2 regions of the Occallatibacter sp. genome follow, and region 2 is predicted to be linked to the other one. Evidence: predicted binding sites of a transcription regulator. Region 2 holds the regulator's gene; the other holds the start of a gene.
The links. Region 2 encodes LexA, which represses DNA repair genes until DNA is damaged. Its sites were predicted from a motif close to CANTTCGCTTTTTATTCGC; they were not measured.

Region 1 (4,425 bases), on a different contig from region 2:
AGCACGTTCGGTTTCGATTGAGCGCGATAACACGCATACTTTGTTGACTTCTTCGACTTCGAGGCGCGACATGCTGCGTACGATTCCGCGCTTGCGGGCCTGCTGATTAAAAGAGCAGACACGCTCCTGTGGCGCAATACCATCGAGTATGGCAATGGGCTTTGAGCGCAGATCTGGTCGCATGCGGAGGATCGCCTGGGCAGGAAACTCAGCTGCATGAATTGCTGCATAGAGCGAATTGGATTTCTGCGTCATGCGCGCTTATCGGAATTCCAGGTTGCTGGTGTCGACCAGGTTGCTGGCGCTGTCCAGGTAGAAGCCGGTGGCTTGCGGTCGATATTAGTGAGTGGCGAAAAACGCACGTGACCACGCCGTGCACTGCAGTTAAAATTGCGGATCACAGTAGCGGCAGAGTCATCGATGTTATCGGGCAGGCACTCTAGAACTACCGCGGCGCTGGACTGTGCGTACGCCGCTTTGCCAAGCACGACCAGGCTGCAACGTGTGCGATCAGCCGCCTGCCGGAAACGGAACCATGTCGCCAGCGGAATGCGACGGCCATGTTCGATGGCTTCATCGGCCAGGTCGAGGACGATGGTTGCGAAACCACCTGCCTGCAATAGCAAATCTGTGGCGCGTATCGCCTGGTCCAGCCGTGACCAGGGTTTTTCTTTATCCTGCTTTCCGGTAGAGGAAGTAACGCGCGTTGCAGAGGAAGGCTTATCGAAAGGCGCATTTCTGCATCGGACCCAGAGCAGATGCTTGAGGTTTATTCCATTTGCTGCGGCGGATTCCGGATCGAATGAATCGTTCGCATCGATCAACGCACAGACGCTGCCTTCCTGCATGCGACGAGCGAGAAATGCAAGAGTGATGGTGGTTCGCCCTGAGGATGCAGGTCCGGTGATTTCACTGATCGCTCCTATGGGCAATCCCCCATTGAGTAAATCGTCGACGGCAGTTATACCGGTAGCAGCTACATCGCGAATTGTTCGAGCAGTTGGTGTAAGTACGGAAGGGTAGCGATGCTGGAAATCGCTCTCGATCTGTTGGCGCAGTGCGGCAGAGGAAGGCATGGCAGAAAGGCTATATTCGCCTTTTGTTCGCCTATAGAATCATGCAACCGAGTGGCGGTTGTCAATCCTGTCCTGTGGGAATCGATCAAAAAAGTATTGAGGATTCAACTTAAGCATATCGTCCCTCAAAATCACTTTGTTTGCTTAAAGATATGTGAGCTAAATAAACAAACACCTTAGCTGCATACTGGTGAAAGATGCGCAGTGAAGTGGCGAAGGAAAGGCGCTTCATAGGTCAGGCGCATCCCCTTAATCCGGTCGCGATTCTTATAGACCTCGATAATCACCTCGACAAGGTAATCGACATGACTTTGTGTGTAAACGCGGCGCGGCATCGCCAGACGGACCAGGTCCATCTGTGCGGCTCCTGCAAACATTAAAGTGCCAATCTCCACGGAACGGACGCCGCCTTCGAGGTACAACTCAGCAGCCAATGCGACACCCGGAAATTGATCCACAGGGATGTGAGGCAGGAAGGCACGAGCATCGATGTAAATCGCGTGGCCGCCTGGCGGCTGGACGATGGGAACGCCGGCTTCGGCGATGTGGTTGCCGAGGTATGCTGTCGACGCAATCCGGTAACGCAGATAATCCTCCTCCAGCGCTTCCTGAATTCCAACAGCGATTGCCTCGAGATCGCGGCCTGCGAGTCCTCCGTAAGTCGGATATCCTTCGCTCAAAATCAGAAGGTCTTTTTGTTGCTGTGCCAGCAGATCATCGCTGGTGCACAGGAATCCACCAATGTTGGCCATGCCATCTTTCTTGGCCGACATGGTGCAGCCATCGCCGTAGCGGAACATCTCCTGCGCTATCTCCTTAGGAGCCTTATCCGCATATCCCGGTTCACGAAGCTTGATAAACCAGGCATTCTCCGCGAATCGGCATGCATCGAAATAAAGTGGGATTCCATGACGCTTGCAGATGGCGCTGACCTTCCGCACGTTTTTCATTGAAACGGGCTGACCACCGCCGGAGTTGTTGGTTACAGTGAGCATCACGAGGGGAATGCGCTCCGGGCCGACACGGGCGATCAAGGATTCAAGCGCGGCAACATCCATGTTGCCTTTGAACGGATACTGCAACGACGGCTGTCGGCCTTCGGGGATGAGCAGGTCTACAGCTTCGGCGCCCACGAACTCCACGTTGGCGCGCGTGGTATCGAAGTGCGTGTTATTGGGGACGACGTCGCCTTTCTTGCACATAACTCCAAACAGAATGCGTTCTGCCGCACGTCCCTGGTGTGTGGGAATGACGTGCTTGTAGCCCACGATTTCGTGGATGGAGTTGCGGAAGCGATCGAAACTTCGGCTTCCGGCGTAGCTCTCATCGCCTTCCATAATGGCGGCCCACTGATGCGTGGACATGGCGCCGGTTCCTGAGTCTGTCAGCAGATCGATAAGCACGTCGTCTGCCGGCAACAGGAAGAGGTTGTAGTGTGCAGCTTTCAAAAGCTCTACGCGCTGCGCACGTGTAGTCCAGCGGATTGGCTCGACGCTCTTGATCCGAAATGGCTCGATGATGGTTTTTACTGGCATGTCACGCCCAATTCTAATGCTCCGCTGCCAGTTTGCGCAGACGAGCACTCACATTCCAGAATGCACGTCCATCGTGGTAGGCAGCTTTCCAGATTGAGCCTTTGTCCTCGGTGGCAGGCGCGCCATTGGCGCTGGTCAGGTTGTAGTCGCCATGAAACCGTCCATCAATTGTGTGATTCTGGATGAAGGCCCATTGCTCCAGGAACCGCTGGAAGTACACGCCATCCTGCTTACCATAGCGCTCGTGCATCATCAGCAGCGCATTCAGGCCTTCCACCTGCACCCACCATTCCTTCATTGTGTCTTCGGGTTTGCCGAAGGTGGTGCCCTCGCGAAAGAAGCCGCCATTCTGATGGTCCCACCCGTAGGCAAGTGCGTGGTCGACGAGCATCCGCGCCATGCGCTCGGTATTTTCGCCGGCCTTCTGGTGAAGAGCTTCGTCGGTCTCAAGCATCAGGTAAGCGGTCTCAACGTCATGTCCGTAGGAATCGTGGTCGGGGATGGGTTGCCACGCGTTGGTGAAATAGAGGTTCATTACACCGGGCTCCACGCAGATCTTATCGCGGACGATGGCGAGCAGTTCTTCGAGGCGCGAGCGTAGTGTTGGATCAGGCCAGACTTCGTACAGTTGAGTGAATGCCTCAAGCAGATGGATGTGCGTATTCATCGACTTGTAGTTGATGGGGCCGATAGGATTTGTCGCCACAGTACCGTCGGGGACTTTCGGTATGATTGGCGTTCCATCGCGTGTGAGCCATTCAAAATAGCCGCCATTTACCGGATCATGAGCGTGCTTGTCGGCCCAAAGAAACCCATCTTTCGCTATCTGCAGCGCCTTGGGATCACCGGTAGCCTGGTACGCGGCTGCGGCACCGTAAACGCAGAAGCCAATGCCGTAGAGTTCCTTCTCGTCGCCAAAGGCGGAAGTGATTTTGCCGGCGTCGTCCAGTCCCCAGAAAAAACCGCCATATTGTTTGTCCCACATCACGTCGGCGAGAAAATAGACTCCGTGGTGAACGATCGGAATGAACTGGTCTTTGAGTTCAGGCTCGCGCATCACCACCTGCGCTGCTACCCATGTCATGCGTCCCTGAAATACGGAGAATTTGCCGTCGCTCGGCAACTGTTGCCAGTCGCGCGCAAAGTGCGAATGAAAGCCGCCATGTTTCTCATCAACCGAACGGGGAAACCAAACCTGAAGAACGTCTGTGTGCAGCGTTTTGTCCAGTTCTGCGGCCAGTTTCAGATAGGATTCGCGTGTTGGCTGTGTGGCGCTCCGGACGGACTGCGAAGGCAACGGCTGTGCCAAGCACATATATACAAGGCAGATTAGCAGCGAAGCGAGACGCTTCATTCGACGGAGTCAACTCCTCGCGCGAATGCTACCACACTGAATCCGCAGGTCCTGAACTGAGTCAGATATTCGTACTTTGTTTGGATGTCATCCCGAGGGCAAGGGCAGCGGAACTTCGATGTCATCTCGCTCATTACCAACGAGCATCGTTTTGAAACTTTTGTGTGCCCATCTCGCATTCCAGAACTCTGCTAATCTAAACCCGTACACGGCATTGCACTGCGGTCGGCAGCTTCCCTGGAAAGAGGACTATGGGCACCCAGAAGCTGTGCACCTGCGACCAGACACGTCAAAATCTGATTAGGGTAGATATTGAACTCATCGATACTGTTAAGCAGCCCTTCGCCACGATTGTCAAAGACCTCTCCGGGGTTACTCACAAGGGATTCTGGTTGAATCCATTTCGAGGAATCCCACATGGCCCGAGCCTTTCGCGATTCGATGTGGTTTATCTGGACGA
Region 2 (17,196 bases):
CACCGGCCTGGTGAGCTACAAGACGCTGAATGTCTCCGCGCCTGTGGCGCTTGCGATTGACGCGACTGGGGTAGGCTGGGGTTCGCTGCTGGTGAAGATCGGCGCGGTGTTCGGGCTCGCTACGGTCATGCTGGTGATGCTGCTCGGCCAGACGCGCGTCTTCTACTCGATGTCAAAGGACGGCCTGCTGCCGAAATGGGCTTCAGCCGTGCACCCAAAATTTCGCACCCCGTGGATTACGACGATCGTGTTTGGCTCCTTTGCTGCCATCATGCCGGCGTTCTTCAACATCGAAGTACTCTCTGAACTCGTCAACATCGGCACTCTGCTGGCTTTCACCATTGTGTCGGCCGGCGTATGGGTATTGCGGGTGCGCCATCCCCATATGGAACGGCCGTTCAAGACGCCATTCGTGCCGCTGGTGCCGATCCTGGGCATTCTCTCCGCGGTTTACCTTATGACGCGCCTGATGCTGTTTACATGGGAAGTGATGATCATCTGGCTGGTTATAGGGCTGGTTATTTACTTCGGCTATTCGCGGAACCACAGCAAGGTGCAACAACTGCCCGAACCACAGGCTGTGCAAGGCGACTGATAGCAATCTTCCGCAAACAGCAACGGCCTCCTTCGCGGGAGGCCGTTCGCTTTCGATCCAACTTTGCCGCGCGCTAGGCAGTCGTCTTTGCGCAGAATTCGTCGAATGCGCGGATCAACTCGCCGGCGATCTGTTGTGCTGTTGCCTGCTCGATGACGAACCGTTGCATGAGATAAACAAGCTTGCCATCGCGCAAAATTGCTATGGCCGGCGAAGTCGGCGGATGGCCCTCGAAGTAGCTGCGCGCCTTTTCTGTGGCCTCGCGATCCTGCCCCGCAAAAACCGTGATCTTGTGATCGGGCGCGTTGGCCGTATTAGCCAGCGCCAGCCGCACGCCGGGCCGCATCTTGCCTGCGGCGCATCCGCAGATCGAATTCACCACCAGGAGCGTTGTCCCCGGTTGTGCCAAGGCTGCATCGACATCCTCGGCACTGCGGGTTTCGTTGATTCCAGCGCGGGTAAGTTCTTCGCGCATGGGAATGACCATAATCTCTGGGTACATGTAACCTCCGGCAATGGGTCTAGCGGCGTGAAGCCGGCTTGCCTTGTTCCATTCTACAGAAAGGATGTGATGCAGCACACTATTTGCGCCCCGACTGTGCTCCCCCGCTGCGGTCTGTAGTGTAGCCTTGCATCGATGCGCATTGAAGAAAACAAGCCGCTTGCGCCGCTTACAACCTTGGGAGTGGGTGGTCCTGCGCGGTGGTTTGTCCAGGCAGGGAACGAAGAAGAGATCGCCGAGGCCGCTGCCTGGGCTCGCGAAAGAAGCATTCCACTCTTCGTGCTCGGAGGCGGCAGTAATCTGCTGGTGGCCGATGCCGGGTTCAATGGACTGCTCCTTCACATCGGGCTCAAAGGAATTAATGTTCGCGAAGGCGCGGCCTCGTCAGACGAGCGCGTCTATGAAGTTGCGGCCGGCGAAGATTGGGACCAGTGCGTGCAAAGAACGGTTGACGAAGATTGCGCTGGACTGGAGTGCCTCGCCGGCATTCCCGGCACCGTCGGTGGAACTCCGGTGCAGAACGTAGGCGCATACGGGCAGGAGGTTTCCTCCACGATCGACCGTGTGCGAGCTTTCGACTTGCAGCAGCACGCGTTTGTGGAATTCAGCGCGCCCGAGTGTGCATTCACATACCGGCACAGCCGCTTCAACACGACGGATCGAGGCCGTTATATTCTTACGCGTGTCGCCTATCGGTTAAAACTACACGGCGCTCCGACCGTGAAATATGCCGACCTGCAAAGACACTTTGCGGCGGGCGCCACACCCCGACTGCACGTTGTAGCTGAAACCGTCCGAAGCATCCGCAAATCAAAGGGCATGCTTATTGTCGAAGGCGACCCCGACTGCCGCAGCGCCGGCAGCTTCTTCAAAAATCCGATCTTGAGTGCAGAGAGGGTGGCGGCAGTGGCGTCGGCGGCCGGAATTGGGCCTCCGCACTTTCCCGCAGACCCCGGCAGCGAGAACTGCGTGAAGTTACCCGCTGCATGGCTCATCGAGAAAGCCGGATTTACGAAAGGCTATGCTCTTGGCCGCGCAGGAATCTCAACCAAACACACGCTCGCGCTTGTGAATCGCGGCGGAGCCATGTCGGCCGAGATCATGTTGCTGGCCGACAAGATCCGAGCGGCAGTTGCTGAGCAGTTCGCAATCGAACTGCAAATGGAACCGGTAATGTTGGGGTTTTAAACGTCCCTGATTCACAATCCAGACGCAAGCTCAATGCGGTAATCAGCGGATTTCTTGCCGGACCAGAGTCGCCCAATGCTCTGTTACGCTAACACCAAGGCATGAACGAGAATCTGCACACGTTACGGTGTTTTGGTTGTGGTGCGCGCATCGCGGGGCATGAGGCAAGTCCTGATTTCAGATGCGTGCAGTGTGGCGATCTTTTTGAGGTTGAATACGCAGGCTGGGGTCAGCGCCAAGGCCACAACAGGCCAAATCCAGGCGCGCTCAAGTGGCTGTGGCGCGAGCGGCGCTGCTCAAGCGAAGCTCTGGATCAGAGCGGCGTCTGGCGCTTTCGCGAGCTCTTGCCAATCCTCGACAACTTCGGCAATGCGGTGAGCCTGCACGAAGGCAATACCCCACTGTACAAATTGAAAAGGGCAGCCAAAGCGCTCGGCATCGACCAGCTTTTCGCAAAACACCAGGGCATGAATCCCACCGGTTCGTTCAAAGATACGGGCATGACCGCCGCCCTCAGCGTAGCGCGCGAGCGTGAATTCGAGTGGGTGGCATGCGCATCCACCGGGAATACTTCGGCGGCCATGGCGGCCTATGCCGCGCGTGCAGGCCTGCGCAGCCTGGTACTGATCCCCGAAGGCAAGATCGCGTGGGGCAAGCTTTCCCAGGCCATGGACTACGGCGCCGTGACTTGTCAGCTCAACTCCGATTTCGATGGGTGCGTGCGTGTGCTGACGCAGATCGTAAAGCAGGCTCCCATTTACCTGCTCAACTCTGTGAATCCCTACCGGCTCGAAGGACAGAAGACTCCCGCCTTCGAAATCGCCGAAGCCTTTGACTGGACGGTTCCCGATCACTTGATCGTCCCCGGAGGCAATCTGGCGAACAGTTCAGCGCTCGCCAAAGGCTTCCGGGAGTTACGCGAACTCGGTCTGGTAGCTCGGATGCCGCGGATCTCCGTGATTCAAGCCGAAGGCGCGAATCCTCTCGCACGCAGTTTCGCCGAGAGCAACGGCGAACACATGGAACCGGTTGAGGCGCACACGCGCGCAACTGCCATTCGCATTGGCAACCCGGCTTCGTGGCGCAAAGCAGCATACGCGATCAAGGAAACCGGTGGGTGGTGCCTCGACGTGAGCGAAGCTGAAATTGCCGTCGCCAAGGCCGAACTCGGAGCGGAAGGTCTGGGCTGCGAGCCTGCCTCAGCGGTAACGCTGGCCGGGCTCAAGAAACTCCGCGCGCAGGGCAAAGTGGCCGCCAGCGACACAGTCGTGCTCCTGCTCACCGGGCACACGCTCAAGGACGCCGACTACACCATCAACTTCCATCGCGGAACGCTTCTCGCCGACAACGAGGCCGCTGGGCGTCAAACGGAGATCGCAGCTCTGCAGCGTAACGCTGTGGTTGTCGATGCAACGCCATCTGCTGTACTGGCCACGTTGAAGGGATTGGTTGGATGAGAAGCGGCGCCAAAATCTTCCGCATGCGCTTGCCGGCCACTTCCGCCAACCTCGGGTCGGGATTCGATGCCGTAGCCATCGCTTTGAACTTCTTTCTGGACATTGAGGCAGAAACGGCGGCGGAGTTTTCCATTGCCGCAACGGGACAGGACAGCGATGTATGTTCTCGCGTGAAGCACAACCTTATTCTGGATAACTACAGCCGGATTCTCGCCGAGAACGGAAGACCGCTAACATCACTAGCCATCCGGATGCATAACGACATCCCGCTGGGAATGGGGTGCGGCTCGTCAGCCGCGGGCCGCCTGGCCGCCATCGCCATGGCCACGCACTTCGGGGAACTCGACTGGGGCGCCGAACGCATTCTGGAGGAGGCATGTGCTCTGGAAGGCCATCCGGACAACGCCGCCGCCTGCTGGATGGGCGGCTTCGTGGCCGCCGCCAACGAGGGAAGAGCAGTGCGCGTAGCGCGCGTCAATCCACCACGGGACTGGCGCGTTATTGTCGTTCTGCCATCACAGTCCCTCGCAACCAGCAAGGCTCGAGCCGTTCTGCCGGCAAGCTATTCGAGCGCAGACGTGGTGGCAAATATTCAGGCCGCCAGCATGCTTGGCCTGGCCTTCGCCCAGGGGCAAGGAGACCTTTTGCGTGTGGCTATGCGGGACCGGATTCACCAGCCCTATCGGGCAGACATGTGCCCGCAACTCCCCAGCCTGCTTCCCCTGGCTGGAACCAACGGAATTCTCGGAGTGGGTTTGAGCGGCGCCGGACCGGCGGTTCTTGTCATCGTGGATGACGATGCACGCGTCGCAGAAGCTTCCGAAAAGATTCTCGGTGCAATGCAGGACCTCCCCGCTCCCAGGCTGCTGACATGCTGCTTTCAGGAGAATGGCGCGAAGGCCTCGTTTCAATCGATTGAATAACCTACGACGGTTTTCGCCGACATAGGCCTGTTCACTGATGAGTTACTTTGTGCTACGCGGGATAACTGTGAGATAAATCACCTACCGTCGATTACCGATCCGATTACCTAAGTTTCCTTGATATTGAACCGAAGACAACCTAAATTCGCTCCGTGGGCAGTTCTGGGGGAGGGCTGCTCTAGCGCCCGTGATCCGGCAACGGATCCGGGCGCTTTTAATTTGACCTGAAATAAAACGATTGGCTTCGCCCTTGGCAACGCATCGCGTTGCCAGGATCCAGAGTCTGGGACTCCCTTATTTTGAGGTAATGGCCCTGAGTCGGATTGCGTCCAATTGGCTCCCTGAAGCATCCTATAGAGGCGCGTTTCAGCTAATCTGAAGTGGAAGCAGCACGACAAGGAGATACATGGCAGGTCCGGGCGTTTTGGAAGTAAGCGATGCGACATTTGAACAGGAAGTGCTAAAGAGTGAGCAGCCGGTGCTCGTAGATTTCTGGGCAGTCTGGTGCGGCCCATGCCGGGCAATCGCGCCAATCGTGGATGGAGTTGCGCAAGCGTATGCAGGCAAAATCAAGGTCGCGAAGGTGGATGTCGACCGCAATACTGCTACCCCATCGCGCTATGGCATTCGGGGAATTCCGGCGATTCTGTTTTTCAAAGGCGGGAAAGTGGCAGATCAGGTCGTTGGATATGTCCCGCAGGACGTAATCGAAGAAAAGGTTCAGCGCCTCTTAGCCTGATAGGCGAACATGCGTAATAGAAAAATGCCCGGCAAAATGCTGGGCATTTTCTTTGAAAGCGAATGCGGTCCTTCAACGATATTTGCGCAGGACCCCGAGTACCCGACCTTGGATCGCTACCTGGGCTGCGGGAACGTAGATGGGATCCATCTCCACGTTTGCCGGTTGCAGCCTGACCACCTGTCCCTCTGCGTAGAAGCGCTTAAGTGTTGTTTCGGAGCCGTGTACCAGGGCAACTACGATTTCACCTTGTCGGGCGGTGCGGGTGCGCTCTACCAGGACATAATCGCCATTGATGATGTGCTCGTCGCGCATCGAATCGCCACGAACCTCCAGGGCAAACACATCCCGATTGCCTACCACGTCGTGAAGAGAAATTGTCTCGGGATTCTCCGAGGTCTCCACGGGCAGTCCCGCGGCGATCCGGCCTGCCAGGGGTAACCGGTCGCTGGTTCGATTGCGCGCACCCGGGGGCAGAACATCGATCGAACGGCTCCGGTTGTGGACCCGGTCGAGTAGGCCCTTCTTTTCGAGGTTGGTGATGTGCTTGTGTACGGTCGCGAGACTTTTCAGGTTCATTCCGCGAGCAATCTCTTCAAATGAGGGAGAATAGCCGTTGCGCGACACGAAAGACTCCAGAAAGTCGATGATTTCCTTTTGCCTGCGAGTAACAGCCATGCGCGAATTATAGCGAAGAAAAAGCGAATTGCAAGGAAAGTTTTTTGCCTTTCCTTCTCCAGTGTTCCTTTTCAGACATTGGGAGCGTCTGGTCCCGTCCAAAACACTTCGCTTTCATCTCTGAGAGGTTGCATTGGCTGGCGGATTCTCTGAAGGTGCCTCTCCTTCTGCCGATAAAGGGGGTGGGAGCGTCTCCTGTCGAATGGGGGATGACTACGGCACATGGAGCACAGCCGATGATTTCGCTGAAGCGTTATCTTGATTCCGCTAGAATCCGGCTCGACGAGCCTCAAGAAGACCGTTCTCAGGAACCATACTCTGCCCTTCTGTCGGCCTATCGTTCGGCATTGGTGGAGATCGGGGAATGCGGCGCAAACGCCTGTCCAGATCTCGCTTCGGAGCTTAAAAGGGGACTGGCGCGCTTCGATGAGGATCTCGGCGACCATCCCAGTGTTTCCGCGATCAATCTGACCAAGGAAGGAGTCCGCGATCTGCTGCAGGGTTGGGGAGACAAGACCGCCATCTATTACCAGCAGAAAGCAGGTGAAGTGAAGGATCTGCTGCTGGTGATGGCTCGGGCCGCGGAGTCTCTTGGACAAAAGGACAGCCTCCACACTCAGCAATTGGATTCACTGACAGCTCAGTTGGAAACCATCGCACAGCTGCAAGACGTCACAAGAATTCGTGCTTCCGTCGACGAGAGTGCCCGCCAACTGAGGAGTTCGGCCGCTCGCATGGCCGCGGAAAGTAAAGCTGTCATCGACCATCTCCGCGTAGAGGTCTTAACCTACCAGGCGAAGCTCGAAAAAGCGGAATATGCTGCATCCTGCGATGCGCTCACGGGTCTGGGAAGCCGCCTATGGGTCGAAGCGCGTCTGCAGCAACGGATTGAATTCGGAAATCCATTCTGCATTCTCATGATCGACGTTCATGGCTTCCGAGGCGTCAATCACGAATTCGGCAACCTGGTGGGGGACCTGATCGTGAAGGAATTCGCCAGGGAACTCCGCTCTTCCTGCCGGTTTTCAGACTTGGTGGCGCGCTGGGCCGGCGATCGGTTTCTGGTGGTCATCGACTGTAAAGCCGCAGACGCAACAGCCCAGATTGCTCGTCTGCAATCCTGGATATGCGGGCCCTACCAGGTTCCTGGAAGGTCCGGCCACGTTAGCGTTCGACTCTCGACTGCGATTGGCCTTGCGGAATTTCGGGAAGGGGACAATCTGCACGAGATTCTTGAGCGTGCAGATGTAGCATTGTCGACCGAGCGGGAACAGGCTCGCAGCAGAATGACAGCCTGAACCCTGCCCGTTAGCTGTATTTGCAACGCGATGGGCCGGTCGTCTGGAGTGCCGCGACGGCCCGCGTGGAATTTCTGTATCCGCCATCACCAGTCAGCGTTCACCGATCAGTTGCGGGAATCCGCGAACCGTCGCACTCATTCTGAGATTCCTCTCCATTCATTTCTCCTTCCGATATTGAGTTCTCTCTCACGTCGCGCGAACGTAGAGAGGTGCCGCAGGTTAGTGCTCCTTAAGCAAGGTTGCATGCGCCACGCCGGCCAGCCGGCAGGTGAAAGACAGGCCAGGAGAAGCGCAGATGAGATTACTGATCGCAGAAGACGACAAGGCGCTGAGTCTCTTTCTGAGACGAGGGTTGGAAACCGACGGCCATTGTGTGCACGCCGTGTACGACGGAGCCCGGGCCGTCGAGGCCTTCCGTAGCGAAATGCCAGACCTGACCATTCTCGATCTGAACATGCCGGTCAAGGACGGCGAAGTGGCGCTCGAGGAGATGCGCCGGATTCAAACAGATTTGCCGGTTCTTGTGCTTACGGGCAGACACGACATGGACGCGCGGGTACGCTGCCTCGACAAGGGCGCCGACGACCTGATGACGAAACCATTCAGTCTGCTCGAACTGCGCGCGCGTTGCCGGGTACTGTTGCGAAGGAGGCGCGAGGGACAGCTGACATTGCGCGCCGGCGATCTCGAACTGAGCCGCGTGGATCATACGGTGCGCCGCGGTGGAAGGGTTTTAAACATCACCAACAAGGAGTTCGCGCTTCTTGAGCACCTGATGCTCAATCGCGGCCTTTGTATCTCACGCGTAGAGCTTCTCGAATCGGTCTGGAATATGGAGTCTGTACAGACCACAAACATCGTGGATGTGTACGTGAACTACCTGCGCCGCAAGCTCGCCGATGCGCCGCCGGGCTCTTTAATCCGGACTGTGCGTGGCAAGGGTTACATGATCCCTTTCGAGACGGAGTTTCTCATGCAGGGTGCGGAGAACAACTCCGCGATGATGACGCCGCAGATTACCGCCGCGCAGGGATAGCGAGATTTTTCAGTTGAGGGAGATGCAGAATGGCAGCCACAGCAGCTTTGGTTTCATCAACCTTTTCACGTATCCGGCCACGCACAGCACTGGTGGCGAGTGCCGACGGAAGTTTCCGACACAGGCTTAACGCTGTATTGACCGGGTTGCGATGGCAGGTGCGCGAAGCCCAGGGCGGAGCGCAGGCATGGGGAGAAGCAATGGATGCTCTGCCTCAGACGATCATTGTCGACTCATGGCTGCCCGACCTGGATCTGGCTGAATTCCTTCGTGAGTTCCGGGTGGCTTTTCCAAGTGTGGACGTGGTGACGGCCGGTAGCGCATCGCCGATCGAGAGCGCGCCTGGACCCCATCGCCAGGAGGTTCTCTACGCTCTTCGATGCGTCCAGGAAACCGATACCGCAGCATGGAATGCCGCACCCGTTCTGGAGAATGCACCGGAGCTACAACTACGCGATTCTGGCCCTGCTGTTCCGCCCGCAGATTTCAGGCATACTACTCCTCACGACGGATCGCCAGTCTCCGTCGCCGAAACGCAGAAGATCACACCCGCGGTTGCGACAAGTGAATGTGGCTCAAACAGGCCAAGACTGGTTACCGGAAGCGACAGAATACCGGAGCTGATTGGAAACTCAATCTGCATGCTTGAGATCAGCAGGCGCATTCGGCTGGTGGCACCGCGCACCACTTCGGTTTTGATCGAAGGACCAACGGGGTCCGGCAAAGAGCTTGTTGCCGAAGCTTTGCACAAGCTCTCCACGCGCAATCGAAAACCGTTTGTAGCCATCAACTGCGCGGCCATTCCTGAGGCGCTTCTTGAAGCGGAACTCTTCGGTCACACCCGGGGTGCATTCACTGGCGCGGTGCAGGGCCGCGTCGGGCGCATCGAGGCGGCCGATGGCGGAACCTTGTTTCTCGATGAGATCGGGGAGATGCCGTTGAGTTTGCAATCGAAACTCCTGCGTTTCGTCGAGAGCGGAGAACTGCAGCGGGTCGGCGATAACGAGACCGTCAGGGTGGATGTGCGCATTATTGCGGCGACTCATCAACCTCTCGCGCAGCATACGCAAGCTGGAAGCTTTCGCGCGGATCTTTACTACCGGCTGGCTGTCTTTCTGGTGCGCACACCCGCGATGGTGGAACACCTGGAGGATCTGCCTCTCCTCATCGACCATTTCCTGGGAAGGCTCGGCCGCACCACGCCCGTCAAGCGGATCGACGATGCTGCCATTACCAAACTCTTCGCGCATGCGTGGCCGGGCAATGTGCGCGAACTGGAACATGTTCTGGAACGCGCCGCCATCCTCGCCGGCGATGAACCGGTCCTCACCTCCGGGGACATTGATTTCGGGATCTTCATGGGGCCCGCAGACAAGCAGAAACTGGCAAACTGAGCAGATCGAAGATAACGGAGTCGTCTGTGCAAATCGAAACGAGATTGAGCGATGCCCTGGGGCGATATCTTGACCTGGCTGTCAGCGAGACAAAACTGACCGCGGCCAACATGGCCAACATCGATACTCCCGGATTTCGCGCCCAGGGATTCGATTTTGAGGCAGAAATGCACAAGGCGATGGGCACTCTGGATGGGCAAAGATCACAAGCGGTTCGAGTGCAGGATGTGGACGGCCTTATCGCGCGGCCAGACGGCAACAATGTGTCGATGGACCGCGAGGGATTGCACATGGCCGAGGCGCAACTGAAATTCAGGGCCGGGGTCGCGCTGATGCGGCTTGAAAATCAGCGGGTGATGGATGCTATCCACGCGGATAAGTAATAAGCAGACGAGTAATAAATGGTTAAACGAGGAATCAGATGAACCTCTTTGGATTGATGGAGACCTCCGGATCGGCCATGCAGGCAGAACGCATGCGTGCTGAGGTCGTGGCCGCGAATATGGCGAATGCGGAGACGACGCGCACGGAGTCGGGAGGCCCGTACAGGCGGCAGCATGTGGTCTTCGCGGCCAACCAGGCCGATGAGGGGTTCGTCCATTCTTTAAGCAGCGCCTCGCAGCCTGCATCGCTATCCAGAGAAGACACAGAGCCCGCCGGCGGAGTTCATATCGCACAAGTCATCGAAGACGGTGCACCGCCGCTGAAGCGTTACGATCCGGGCCATCCGGATGCCGGGCCTGACGGCTACGTCGCCTATCCCGACATTAATCCGCTCACAGAGATGGTGGACCTCATGGGAGCAACGCGTGCCTACGGACTGAACAGTTCGGCTGTGCAGGCAGAAAAGGGCATGATCACTTCTGCTCTCGACATTGCCAGGTCCTAGATACAGGCAGGAACGGAACGGGGGGGATGATGATTACCGGAATCCATACGAGCATCACAGACCCAGGTGTGTCAGGTACGTCTGCCGCGTCATTTGCGAACCCTTTGGCTTCCTCCAAGGCGGCTGATGATTCGCCATTCAGCGACCTTATGACCGATGCGATCAGCAAGGTGGGTCAACTCGAAGATCAGGCGCGCACAACTGTAGATGGATTGATGACGGGCTCAGGCGTCGATGTGCACCAGGCGATGATTGCCAGCGAGAAGGCGAGCATGGCATTTGAGATGGCGCTGGCGGTTCGAAACAAGGCGATCCAGAGTTATCAGAGCGTTATGAGTATGCAGTTCTGAGTTTGCTCCGAGTCATGGAACCGCCGTGTTCGCGGATTAGACGGCTCCATGCAAGGCTGAAGGAAACGGCGGGATGAATTAGATGGCCGCTCCAGGTACGCAGTTGGAGAAACGGGGACCGGCTGGTGGTGGCGGGGAGGGCCAGGCCGGGGCCGGAGCCATATGGACGCGCGCTCGGCATGGCTGGGCGGCCATGGCGCCGCAACAGCGTCGGTGGAGCATTGCCACGGCGGCTATTCTTTCCTCTCTGCTGGGCGGGTTGCTCTGGTACGGACTGCGGACCGACTGGCGAACCCTGTATGCGGGACTCGATCCGGACGATGCGCGTCAGGTCGGCCTGACATTGACGCAGGCGCAGATTCCCTACGATGTGGCCGACAGCGGGACGACGCTGCGGGTTGCGGCTGCACAGCTGGACAAAGCGCGGCTGGCAACGGCCGCAAAGGGTGTCAAAAGTGGACGCATGGGATTCGAGCTCTTCGACAAACCGAACTGGGTTGGCTCCGAATTTGACGAGCAGGTGAATTTCCAGCGTGCGCTTGAGGGCGAACTGGAGCACACGGTTGGTTCGCTGAACGACGTTGAATCGGCCAGAGTCCACCTGGTGTTGGCACATGACTCGCTCTTTCGTGATCAGGACCGCCCTGCGAAAGCGTCAGTCGTGCTGAAGCTGCGTCGCGGAGCGCTGGCGGATGGCGAGGCTGATGCAATTCGCAATCTGGTCGCATCCGCCGTCGATGGCCTCGCCGCTGATCATGTTGTACTTGTCGACGCGTCCGGGCATCTCCCGCTGGGCCCAAGGACGCCCGAGGTATTGCAGCTCGGCGCTGAACAAGCTCTTGAAGAAAAGCTGATTTCCACACTCGAACCTGTTACCGGGATCGGCAATGTGCGTGCTTCAGTGACGCTTGACTACGATCCGGACTCCGTCGACGAAACAAAGGAAAGCTACGATCCCGCCCAGTCGGTCGCGCTTTCGATGGAGCGCACCGAGCAGACAACAGGCGCGCAGCCGATTGCGGCTGGAGTTCCCGGAACCGCGTCCAATGTACCCAACAGCCAGGCGCTTCCGGTTTATCCGAAGCAAACCACGCAGCCTCAGACCTCGAAGACCGAGTCGGGAACCTATGGCGTTTCAAAAACGGTTCGACACCTCGTTGAGAGTCCGGGGAAAGTGCATCGGCTCACAGCGGCAATTGTTGTGAACGACCGCCTCATTCAAGCGCAAAGCAAGTCAACCGCCGCAAAGTGGCAGCCGCGCTCGGCTGACGAGTTGAGAAATCTCACTACGCTTGCCCAGGCCGCTGTCGGCTTTGACACTTCCCGCGGGGATGTGGTGACTGTGCAGGATCTCTCCTTTGAAGCGAATCGCGCCCAGCCCTATCCCTCTGCGCCGGCACAGGTGCTGTCAAAGCTGGAGGGATCCCCGTTGCTTGTGAAGTATCTAAGCCTTCTGATCGGGCTCATGGTTGTACTTGCTTTCGGCGTGCGGCCGGCTTTGCAAAAGGCTGTCTCGGAGTTAAAGGGTGTAACCCGCGAGTCTTCTCTAGGCGTGACCGCGCTGCATCAGGCTGCACCGCCGCATCCAGAGCCCGCATTGCCTGACCCGAACCGCATCCGGGCGCAGGAGATGTTCGAGCAGGTAGCCACGCAGATAAGGAATGAGCCCGCACAAAGTTCCCGGCTTTTGCAGAGTTGGATTCACTCGGAATAGGGCGATCGCGGGAAGATCGAAATGAATGCTTGACCGGGATGGCATGAGGTAGAGGCACGGATTCGGGAAGCGCGGGAAAGGACGAGAGACTTGGCCGTAGATGGCTCTGATTTCGAAGCAGCAGCGCGGGCAGCCGCCAATTTAACCGGCGCGCGCAAAGCCGCCGTGCTGCTGATGGCAGTGGGAGAGGACCTTGCAAAGGAGATCCTTCGCACGCTTCCTGAAACCGACGTCGAGCGATTGACTGAGGAGTTTGCGGATTTGCGCGGTATCACGTCGGAGGTCTCGGCTGCGGTCCTCCAGGAGTTCTGGGAGTTGCTGGAGACGCAGGGTTTCGTAATGCACGGGGGGCTGGATTACGCCAGCCGCCTCCTTTCCGAGACATTTGGCAAACAGCGGGCGGACGATCTGATGACCCAGTTGCGCCGCGCACAGGAAGCGGAGCAGGGCAACCTGGCGAAGCTGCAGCGAACCGACCCCCAACAGCTCGGCAAGCTGCTGGATTCCGAACATCCTCAGACTATCGCGCTGGTGCTCGCGCACCTTGATCCCAAGCGCGCGTCGCAGGTGCTAGGCAGCCTGAGCGAAGAGCACAAAGTGATCTCCATTCAGCGCCTGGCCGAGATGCGACAGTTCTCTCCGGAGATGGCACAGAAGGTGGCTCATATCCTCCATCGGCGCCTCGAAACCGTGGGGGATACGGGCAGAAAAAGCTATTCGGGATTCAAAGCGGTAGCTGATTTGATGAACCGCATGAATGCGGAAGAATCCAAGCGCATCCTCGAGGTAATTGAAGAGGGACAGCCGGAGTTGGCCCTCAGCATTCGCAATCTTATGTTCACGTTTGAGGACCTTGTGACGGTGCCACCTGCGACCATTCGCGAGATTGTCTCCGGTGTGGACAAGAAGCAACTGGCCATGGCGCTGCGCGGCGCAAACGAAGAGATGAGAGCAGCCATTTTCAAGTCCATGAGTGCCCGCGCAGTTGAAATGCTGAGGGAAGACATGGAGGTTCTTGGCCCGGTGCGCTCGCGCGAGGTGGCCCAGGCCCAGCAGGAGATCCTGAATCTAGCTCGACGTCTTGAGGCCGAGGGAAAAGTCATTCTCAAACTGGAAACAGGCGATGAGATGCTCGCCTAGGAATCCTGGTCACGAGGGGAAGCTTGCCAGACGGAACATCAACACGGATTGAAGTATTTGAGTATCCGGCCGGCACGCCTCCCCCGATGCTCTGGGAAGGTGTCCCCGAAGTCGGCTCGGCTGCGCCTCTCGCTGAAGGTGCAAACTTTCGCAAGAAATGCACAAGCCACGACACCGAGTCTGAGGACTCATCGCGAGTGTCCACAGCCGAGCTTGCAAAGCGCAGTTTCGACGCCGGACGGGAGCAGGGAATCCGGGAGGCGCGCGAAATGGCCGCCAGCGAACAGAGCGGACTCTTGCAGGTGACTAACAAAGCACTGGTAGAGCAGTCGGCCCGGCTGGCCAGCCAGGTTAAGAACGACTGCGAAAGCTTCCTGCATGAAGCGGAGCACGAGCTTGTGCGCCTTGCGTTGGCTATCGCCGCGCGCATACTCCGGCGCGAAGCGCAGATGGACCCACTCTCTCTGATCGGTGCAGTGCGTGTAGCGCTCGGGCAACTCGCGGCAACCATACAAGTACGGCTTCGCGTCCCGGCGGCAGAATCCGGCCTCTGGACCGAAACACTGGCGCATATTCCGAATCTAAGAGTGAAGCCCGCAGTCATCCCAGACGACTCTATGCAACTAGGAGACTGCCGGATCGAGACGGAGATGGGCTCAGTGGACCTGGGGCTGCATGCACAACTTCATCAGATGGAAATGGCGCTCTTGGATGAGGAACCTGCAATCAAACCAGATGCTTCTATCAATTCTGAACCTGAGCAACACGAGGTAAAGGTATGAGCGGAACTTTGGATCGCCAAACTGCCCGCGTGCATACCATGCAGCCCTGGCGATGGAGCGGGCAGGTTGTTGAATCGATCGGCCATACCATCGAGTCGGCGGGACCGGTCGCCTCGGTCGGGGAGTGTTGCGAAATTGAAGATCGCTTTGGGATCAAGCATCGCGCCGAGGTCATCGGCTTCCGCGGGGCGCGTGTCATTTCAATGCCAATGAAGACCACCGATGGAGTTCGTTTTGGAGATTCGGTGACTGCCCTGGGTTGCGGTCCGGAAGTCATCGTTGGCGAAGGCATGATCGGTCGAATTCTCGACGGCATGGGCATTCCGATGGATGGACGAATGTTTGCCGGCCTGACCGAGATTCTGCCCCTCGAAGGAAAAGTTCATACGCCACTCGATCGGGTTCCCATCCACACTCCTCTGGGCACGGGTATCAGGACGATCGATGGATTGCTCACCGTCGGCCGCGGTCAGCGCGTCGGCATCTTTGGCGGATCCGGCGTCGGGAAGAGTACGCTGATCGGCATCATGACACGAAACACCGAGGCGGACGTAACCGTAGTCGGCCTGGTTGGGGAGCGCGGGCGCGAAGTCCGCGAGTTTGTTGAGAGCGCGCTCGGCGAAGAGGGGCTCGCACGTTCCATCGTGGTCGTGTCCACATCCGACGAATCCCCACTGATGCGCATGCGCGCTGCCATGACCGCAACCACCATCGCCGAGTTTTTTGCTCGCAGGGGAAAAGCCGTCCTGCTGGTGCTTGATTCACTCACGCGTTTTGCCATGGCGGCGAGGGAAATTGGCTTGGCTGCAGGCGAGCCTCCGACCGCAAAGGGCTATACACCCTCAGTCTTCAGCCGCCTTGCAAAGTTGGTGGAACGAGCCGGCAACTTTCACTCCGGGTCAATCACCGCGTTCTATACGACGCTGATGGAAGGTGACGATCAGCAGGATCCGCTTGTGGATGCAGTACGCTCGCTTCTGGATGGTCACGTGGTGCTCTCGCGGAGGCTGGCCGCCGAGGGTTGGTATCCGCCGATCGATCTGCTCGATTCAATCAGCCGATTAATGCCGGCCGTGGCACGAACGAATCACCTCGAGCAGGCAGCCCTGCTTCGGCGAATGCTGGCGACCTACGCACGCTCTGAAGATCTGGTTCGCATTGGCGCGTACAAACAGGGTGCCGATCCCGATCTGGATAGAGCGCTGCAGGCCCGAAACGCGATGCGTGAATTCATGACGCAGACTCCCCGAGAGCGCGTCGGGTATCCGGAATGCTTGCGGCGGCTCGCGGAGATCGCGGAGGACATCTAACTCATGGCCGCTCCAAAAAGCCTGCGACGTCTGCACGAGATTCGTCGCGCCGAAGAACAACAGAACCGGGCCGGATTGGAGTCCGCGGCAGCAGAGTTGCAGCGCTTTGAGGAAGCGATCACGAAAACACGTGAGCGTGCCAGGCGGGCCCGGGTGCTTGTCGCGAGGAGTGTGGAGACCGGTGAGTTTCTGGATAGGATTGCAGGATTGGAGGAAATCAAGGCGGCCGATCGCCTGGCGAAATTCTTGCAACAAAAGATCGCTGCAGCTGAAAGAAATATGCAAAAGAAAAGACAGGAATTTCTCGACAAACGGATAGAACGCCGTCAAGTGGAGACCGTGTATGACGCAATGCAGGCGGAGGACGCGACAGAAGCAAATCGCAGAAGCCAGCTCGTACTCGATGACTGGCATCGTTCTCAAAGCATTCGAATCAGGCTGGAAGTGAACAGACCACGCCCCGAATCTGACATTCCTTTAACTCAATGACATTCCGTTTGGCACGCCATCTGCTTCATCAATTTGCATGAGCAGCGCAAGCGGAATCGAAATTCAGAGTCAGGCTTTGATTCCCGGCAAAGCGACGGTCACGTTGCTTGCGGCCGTGGGCACTGCGAGTTCGAGCACCCAAAAGAATCCCACGCCAACTCATGACGCAGCCAGTTTTCGCCAGAGTTGGCAAACAGTCCTTGACACCTTGCGTGCCTTTGAAGAGATAACGGGCAAAGATGCGCCGCCGGAAAGCGAGGGCCTTGTCACTGATGCAACTTCTGGCCCTGCGTTTGCGACCGGGATACACGGCGCCAATGACGGTGACGTGAGGCGGATGAGCGAACCCGCTCTGCGCACAACCCACTGGTCAGACTCGACACGGGTGAGCCCGAGGAAGACGCTGCACGTGTTGCCTTTTAGAGGTATTGCGCTTGGCCCCGATGCGAATCAACCGCTGCCCACGATCGAGGCGCACGATTCGAGCCACGCTTCGCAAGGATGGCCCAGCAGCAACAAGAAGCCTGCAAGGATAGAAACAACTCCGAACTTCATCGCGAAAGGCATCGTGACAAATCCGAATTTTCCGCCAACTCCTGCCATCGTGCCTCCCGAGGCATTATCTTTACAGGCTTCCAAGCCTGCGGCGCCGCCGGCATACGCAGAGGTCGGAGATTCAACGGCGAGCCCCTCTGGCAAACACGAAGGT

Region 1: WA354_RS22425 (ATPase domain-containing protein) is a predicted target of LexA. The motif match lies at 1,089-1,107, and genes of this name have one in related genera.

What each region holds. Positions count from the first base shown of each region.
Region 1 covers NZ_JBARMD010000666.1:15,986-20,410, reverse strand. The annotation lists gene WA354_RS22430 (DNA polymerase Y family protein) at 1-255, opposite strand, end outside; gene WA354_RS22425 (ATPase domain-containing protein) at 252-1,076, opposite strand; gene WA354_RS22420 (tryptophanase) at 1,253-2,611, opposite strand; gene WA354_RS22415 (AGE family epimerase/isomerase) at 2,625-3,965, opposite strand; gene WA354_RS22410 (hypothetical protein) at 4,217-4,425, shown strand, end outside.
Region 2 covers NZ_JBARMD010000471.1:6,043-23,238, forward strand. The annotation lists gene WA354_RS16260 (amino acid permease) at 1-595, shown strand, start outside; gene WA354_RS16265 (BrxA/BrxB family bacilliredoxin) at 669-1,097, opposite strand; gene WA354_RS16270 (UDP-N-acetylmuramate dehydrogenase) at 1,233-2,285, shown strand; gene thrC (threonine synthase) at 2,387-3,742, shown strand; gene thrB (homoserine kinase) at 3,739-4,665, shown strand; gene trxA (thioredoxin) at 5,072-5,404, shown strand; gene lexA (transcriptional repressor LexA) at 5,477-6,082, opposite strand; gene WA354_RS16295 (GGDEF domain-containing protein) at 6,319-7,380, shown strand; gene WA354_RS16300 (response regulator transcription factor) at 7,679-8,419, shown strand; gene WA354_RS16305 (sigma-54 dependent transcriptional regulator) at 8,449-9,813, shown strand; gene flgB (flagellar basal body rod protein FlgB) at 9,840-10,196, shown strand; gene flgC (flagellar basal body rod protein FlgC) at 10,235-10,702, shown strand; gene fliE (flagellar hook-basal body complex protein FliE) at 10,729-11,052, shown strand; gene fliF (flagellar basal-body MS-ring/collar protein FliF) at 11,135-12,766, shown strand; gene fliG (flagellar motor switch protein FliG) at 12,857-13,906, shown strand; gene WA354_RS16335 (FliH/SctL family protein) at 13,930-14,688, shown strand; gene WA354_RS16340 (FliI/YscN family ATPase) at 14,685-15,998, shown strand; gene WA354_RS16345 (hypothetical protein) at 16,002-16,487, shown strand; gene WA354_RS16350 (hypothetical protein) at 16,525-17,196, shown strand, end outside.